DNA from 2 places in the Devosia sp. MDV22-iso42 genome. Region 2 is predicted to be linked to the other one. Evidence: predicted binding sites of a transcription regulator. Region 2 holds the regulator's gene; the other holds the start of a gene.
What was found. Region 2 encodes PhoB, which activates phosphate uptake and scavenging genes when phosphate is short. Its sites were predicted from a motif close to TGTCATNNANCTGTCAT; they were not measured.

Region 1: phnF (phosphonate metabolism transcriptional regulator PhnF) is a predicted target of PhoB. The motif match lies at 1,584-1,600, and genes of this name have one in related genera.

What each region holds. Positions count from the first base shown of each region.
Region 1 covers NZ_JBZVWR010000006.1:10,537-13,941, reverse strand. The annotation lists gene phnH (phosphonate C-P lyase system protein PhnH) at 1-335, opposite strand, end outside; gene AC4NN3_RS01730 (phosphonate C-P lyase system protein PhnG) at 335-790, opposite strand; gene phnF (phosphonate metabolism transcriptional regulator PhnF) at 777-1,550, opposite strand; gene AC4NN3_RS01720 (ABC transporter ATP-binding protein) at 1,767-2,492, shown strand; gene AC4NN3_RS01715 (ABC transporter permease) at 2,489-3,405, shown strand, end outside.
Region 2 covers NZ_JBZVWR010000012.1:291,180-294,584, forward strand. The annotation lists gene AC4NN3_RS16315 (MFS transporter) at 1-1,521, shown strand, start outside; gene phoB (phosphate regulon transcriptional regulator PhoB) at 1,674-2,375, opposite strand; gene phoU (phosphate signaling complex protein PhoU) at 2,381-3,082, opposite strand; gene pstB (phosphate ABC transporter ATP-binding protein PstB) at 3,152-3,405, opposite strand, start outside.

The sequences.
Region 1 (3,405 bases), on a different contig from region 2:
TGGGCCACCAGCGTGGCGCCCTCATCAGGATAAAGCGCGCTGCCGCAGCGGATGGCGGCCAGTGCATCGGCGGCGCCATCAAGGCTTTGCAGGAACAGATGGTCGGCCTGGTCCAACTCACCGGCAATTGCACCGGTCTCGGCGATCTGCCGGGTCAATGCCGCATCGTCGGCATAGGCTACGCATTCGCGATCGATCAGGGCATCGACAATGGCGGTCAGGCCGGCCTCGGGCAATTCGCGGATCTCCCCGGGACGGGCCATCGACCACATCAGCGCTTCAAAGGTGGCATTGGCACGCGCCTCAACGGCATCGGGCGGGGCTACGGTCAGCATCAGAATGTCTCCATCTCGACGCGAGTCGCCTCGACCCGGCGCATCAGCACCGCGTCGAGCGCGGCCTGGTGCTCGCATTCGCTGTCAAGGAAGCGGCGAACCGCGTCGGTCTCTACGCCGGCGGCGAGCGCCAGATCGACCACGGCCATGGCCATGGCGCGCTCGAGGTCCCGGGCGGTGATCATGCCGTAGCCGACGCGGCCCGCGGCATCGGCAATATGGGCCTCGCTCACCAGCACCTCGCCGAGGTGAAAATCGACATTTTCTACCGTGTCACGCATGGGCAGCATGACCAGCCCGGTGCGGTTGGTGATGACCGTGATATCACCCAGTGGCTCAAGCAGGGTCTCGGCCAAGGCCTTGAGTGGCGCAGGCCGCGCGCGTGCCAGAATGCCCAGGGCTTCGGCATGGCCCACCCGTTCCGGCCCAGGGCCGCTGGCTTCATTGAACATCATCGGTCCTTTCGCTGACCACTTCGCCCGTGGGGGCGTTCTCGAAGGTGAATTGCACGCGATCGCCGGCCCAGGCCGCCTCGGAAAAGCCGATCGGCTTGCCTGCGAGGTCGACGTCGACCTTCTGCACGATTAGGACCGACTGCCCCGGCCGCATCATCAGCAGGGACGTCTCGTGCGGGTTGGCAAGGCGGGTAAAGATCGTCGTGCTCTGCCGACGATAGTCATCGATGCCATAGGTCTTGTAGATGGCGGTGATCGAGGGGTTTGCCTTGCGGCGTTCGGCAATATCGGGGAAACGGGCAACATCGTGATAGGACCAGCCCAGGCTGATCGGCAGGTCATTCGCGAAGCCGCGCCAAGACCGTGCGGTGACCAGTGCACCGGGCGTCAAACCGAGCGCCGCAGCAATGCGCGCGCCGGCCGGTATCTGCATTTCCAAGATCGCCTGGCCGGAGGCGGTGAGACCCTGCGCCATGAGGTTTTCACGGAAACGGGTCCGCGGCCCGATGACATAGTTGATCAGCGACGCCCGCTCGACAAAGGTGCCGCGGCCATGTTCGACGCGCAGCTTGCCCTCAGCCACCAGCGCTGCCAGCGCCCGTCGCAAGGAATGCCGGCGAGTGTTATAGAGAACGCACAGCTCCGGCTCCGACGGCAGCCGACTGTCCGGCGGCAAATGGCCCGCCGCGATTTCTTCGCTGATCTTGTCCCGCGTGGTTTCCCACGTCTGCCCTCGACTATGCATAAAGGCCCGCTTCACTCATTCGGATGAGTTGGACCCTAGCCCCGGCGGATGACAGGCCAATGACGAAATGCGCGAGGTCGCCATGGGCAGTGCCGAACCAAAGCGTAGAGGCCCTTCCGAGCCTATCGGAACCGCCTTACGCCAGGCATGGTCATACCGGATCAGGCACGACGCGCCGCGCGACTTGACCGAAATCAACGCGTGACCATGACGTCCTGCTAGATTTTTGTCATGGACAGCGCCTCGCCCACCCGTTCGGACCTGCTCCGGGTCAACAAGCTCACCAAGGCCTATGCGGCCGGGGACGCTCAGGTCGTCGCCCTGGACGGGGTCGACTTCGTTGCTGCCAGCGGGGAATTCGTCGTCATTCTGGGGCCCTCGGGGTCGGGCAAATCGACCTTTCTCAACCTCATCGGCGGCCTCGATACGGCCACGTCGGGCCAGGCCTGGTTTCGCGACTGGCAGATCACCGGCGCCGACGACACAGGCCTGACCCGCTACCGCCGCCGCCATGTCGGCTTCGTCTTCCAGTTCTACAATCTGGTCCCCAGCCTGACGGCCCGGGAAAACGTGCAGCTGGTCACCGAAATCGCCGCCCATCCGATGGCGCCGGCAGAGGCGCTGGCCATGGTGGACATGGCCGACCGGATGGACCACTTTCCGGCCCAGCTCTCCGGGGGCGAACAGCAGCGCGTCGCCATTGCCCGGGCCATCGCCAAGCGACCCGACGTCCTGCTCTGCGACGAGCCGACCGGCGCGCTGGACTCCAAGACCGGCATTGTCGTGCTGGAAGCCCTCACCCGGATCAATGCCGAGCTGGGGACCACCACGCTGGTGATTACCCATAACGCGGCCATCCGCACCATTGCCCATCGCGTCGTCAGTTTTGCCGACGGCCGGATCGCGGCCATCGACACCAATGCCGAGCGCCAGCCGGCCGCCTCGGTGCGCTGGTGAGCGGCCTCCATGCCCTGCACCGCAAGCTGTTGCGCGAGCTCGTGCGCTTGTGGGCACAGGTGCTCGCCATCGCCCTGGTCATGGCAGCCGGCGTTGCTACGCTGCTGATCGGCATCGGCACCTATCAGTCGCTCGAGCGCACGCGCGAGGCCTATTATCAGAGCCATCACCTCGCCCATGTCTTCGCCACCGTTACCCGGGCGCCCCGCTCCATGCTGGCAAAGATCGGCGCCATGGACGGCGTCCTGGCCGTCGACAGCCGCATCGCCAAGATCGCGCTGGCCGATATCGAGGGGTTGGAGCAACCCGCATCCGTGCGCCTGATTTCGCTGCCCTCGCAACAGGCAGGAACGCTCAATCGCCTCTATCTGCGCAGCGGGCGACTGCCGGAGGCCGCCAACCACATGGAGGCGGTGGTCAGCGAGATCTTTGCCCAGGCGCATGGCTTTCGCGAGGGCTCCCGGTTCGGCGTCGTCGTCAACGGCGCCTGGCGCACGGTGACGATCACCGGCATAGCGCTGGCGCCAGACTATCTTTACGCCATCGCCCCCGGCGAGATGACGCCCAATAGCGGACGCTTCGGCATCCTCTGGGTGCCCGAGCGCACGCTGGCAGCGGCCTATGAGCTGGGCGGCGCCTTCAACGCCGTCTCGGTCCAGCTCGCGCCCGGCACGTCCGAGGAGGCGGTGATCACCGGGCTCGATCAACTGCTCGATCCCTATGGCGCGCAGGGCGCCCATGGCCGCGACCAGCTCACCTCCCATGCCTATCTGGACGCCGAACTGCAACAACTGCGCTCGATGAGCGAGGTGTTGCCGCCGGTCTTCCTGCTCGTGGCGGCCTTTCTCGTCAACATGACGCTGACGCGCCTGATCGCCCTCGAGCGCGAGCAGATCGGCCTGCTCAAGGCCAT
Region 2 (3,405 bases):
GGCGCCGGCTGGATGATGACGACGCTGACGGACTCGCACAACATGATCGCGCTGGTGCAGGCGTCTACCACCCTGCCGATCATGGTGTTTTCGCTGGCCGCCGGGGCGCTGGCGGACAATTTCGACCGCCGCGTGGTCATGCTGATCGCGCAGGGTGGCATGATGGTGATCTCGATCACGCTGGCCGTGCTGGCCTATCTGGGCCTGCTCACGCCCTGGCTGCTGCTGAGCTTCACCTTTCTGATCGGCTGCGGCACGGCGCTGTTCAACCCGTCCTGGCAGGCCTCGATGGGCGATATCGTGCCGCGGGAGGAACTGCCCGGCGCGGTGACGCTCAACTCGATGGGTTTCAACATGATGCGCAGCGTCGGCCCGGCGGTGGGCGGGCTGATCGTGGCCCTGGCCGGCGCGGGTGCCGCCTTTGCGGTCAATGCGCTGTCCTATGGGCCGCTGCTGCTGGCGCTGGGGCGCTGGAAGCCCGAACGCGTGCCCAACCGCCTGCCGCGCGAGAAATTCGGCAGCGCCATGTGGGCGGGCATCCGCTATGTGTCGCTGTCGCCCAACCTGACCACCGTGCTGCTGCGCGGCTTCCTGTTCGGGCTGGCGGCGATTGCCGTGCTGGCGCTGCTGCCCTCGGTGGCGGCCGAATATGTCGGCGGCGGCGCGCTGGCCTATGGCACGCTGCTGGGCTGCTTCGGGCTGGGCGCGATCGGCGGGGCCTTTCTCAATGGCCGGGTGCGCGAGCGCTACAGCAATGAAATCATCGTGCGGGCGGCGTGCATCGGCTTTGCCATCAGCTGCGCCGGCCTGGGCTTCAGCCGTGATCCGCTGCTGAGCCATTTCGTGCTGCTGCCGGCGGGCGCCTGTTGGGTGCTGGCGCTGTCGCTGTTCAACGTCTCCATCCAGCTGTCCGCGCCGCGCTGGGTGGTGGGGCGGGCCCTGTCGCTGTACCAGACGGCGACCTTTGGCGGCATGGCGGCCGGCAGCTGGATCTGGGGCCTCAGCGCCGATGCCTTCGGGCCGGACTGGGCGCTGGCCATGGCGGGCTGGGTGCTGCTGGTCTGTGCAGCGGTGGGGCTGCGGCTGCCGCTGCCGCAGTTCAATTCGCGCGACCTCAATCCGCTGGGCACCTTCAACGAGCCCATTCTCAAGCTCAACCTGCGGGCGCGCAGCGGGCCGATCATGGTGATGATCGACTATCGCATCGAGCAGGCCGACATCCCGCGCTTCCTGGCGCTGATGGCCGACCGCCGGCGCATCCGCATCCGCGACGGGGCGCGGCAATGGGCCCTGCTGCGCGACCTGGAACAGCCTGAACTCTGGGTGGAGAGCTATCACGTGCCGACCTGGATCGACTATGTGCGGCACAATCTGCGGCGCACCAAGGCCGATGCGGAAAATACCGAGCTGCTGCGCGGCCTGCACCGCGGCGACGGCCCGCCGCGCGTGCACCGGATGATCGAACGGCAGACGGTGCGGCTGGACGACGACATGCCGCTGCGCGATACGCCAGAGGTGTGAGGGGGAATGCACCTGCCGTGCCTGCCATGAGGGAAGCCCTCACCCAGCCTCTCCCTGAAGGGGGAGAGACCCATCGCGGTTGGGGTACCAATTCAGGCAAGCACTGCGCTGTTCCTCCCCTCCAGGGGGAGGCTGGGTGGGGGCGAGGGGTCTCAGGCGACCTGGGCGAATCTTTCGTCGAAGGCGTAGCCGGCGCCGCGGACGGTGCGGATGGGGTCGGTTTCGCGGCCGCGATTGATGGCGCGGCGGAGGCGGCCGATATGGACGTCGACGGTGCGCTCGTCGACATAGACGTCATTGCCCCAGACGCCATCGAGGAGCTGTTCGCGGGAGTAGACGCGACCGGGATGGCGCATCAGATATTCGAGCAGGCGGTATTCGGTGGGGCCGAGATGGACGTCGCGGGCGGCGCGGCGGACCCGGTGGGTGGTGCGGTCGAGCTCGAGATCGCCGACCTTGAGCGCGGCGGTGACCAGGTTTGGATTGGCGCGGCGCAGCAGCGCGTGGATGCGGGCGATCAGTTCGGGCACCGAGAAGGGCTTGACCACATAGTCGTCGGCGCCGGTGGCGAGACCCCGGACGCGCTCTTCCTCCTCACCGCGGGCGGTGAGCATGATGATGGGCACGCGGGCGGTTTCCTCGCGGGCGCGCAGGCGCCGGCACAGCTCGATGCCGGAGATTTCGGGCAGCATCCAGTCGAGCAGGATCAGATCGGGCAGCTTGTCCTGGATGGCATGCTGGGCCTCGTCGCCGGTTTCGGCGGTCACGACGCGGAAGCCCTCGGCCTCGAGATTGTAACGCAGGAGGATGGCGATATCGCCTTCGTCCTCGACGACGAGAATGGTGGCCGGCATTTGCTCTACGCCTTGATCTGCGTGCGCTGCAGTTCTTCGACATCGCTCGAAAGCTGCTTGCCGGTCTGCAGGTAATAGGCACGTTCGGCGATATTGGTGGCGTGGTCGCCAATGCGTTCCAGGCTCTTGGCGCAGAACAGCAGATGGGTGCAGGGGGTGATGTTGCGCGGATCTTCCATCATGTAGGTGAGCAGTTCGCGGAACAGGGAGGTGTACATGGCATCCACCTCGTCATCGCGGTTGCAGACCTGGATGGCGCCCTCGGCATCGCGGTTGGAATAGGCGTCCAGCGATTCCTTGATCTGGCGCAGCACCAGGGCGGTCATGTTGCGCACGCCGTTGTAGAAGGTGGGCTGCAGGGTGAGCCCCTCGATCTTGAGCGAGCGGCGGGCCAGCTGCTTGGCCATGTCGCCGACGCGCTCGAGATCGGAAGCGACGTGGATGGCCGTGATGATGGAGCGCAGGTCCGAGGCCATGGGCTGGCGGCGGGCGATCATGGAGACGGCCATGTCGTCGATCTTGCGCTGCATGTCGTCGATGCGCTGATCGGCGATGATGGTGAGGTCCGCCAGCTCGCGATCGAGCTTGAGCAGGGCCTTGGTGCCATTCTCGATGGCCACTTCAACCTGGCCACCCATCTCGGCAATGGTCTGGGCGAGGGCGACGAGTTCGTCATTGTAGGACGAGACGATATGATCGGGGGCCATGGTGTTCCTCTGAACCTGGGGGCGGGGAACCGGCCGGGGCCGGTTCGCGCATTTGAGCGGGCGGCCGGACTAGCCGATGCGGCCCATGATGTAATCCTGGGTCTGCTTGTGCGCCGGGTTTGTGAAGATGTCCTCGGTGACACCTTCCTCGATCAGGTTGCCCAGGTGGAAGAAGGCCGTGCGCTGGCTGACGCGGGCGGCCTGCTGCATGGAGTGGGTGACGATGACGATGGTGTAGTTTTCGCGCAGCTCGTCGATCAGTTCCTCGATGATGGCGGTGGCGATCGGGTCGAGGGCCGAGCAGGGCTCATCCATCAGGATGA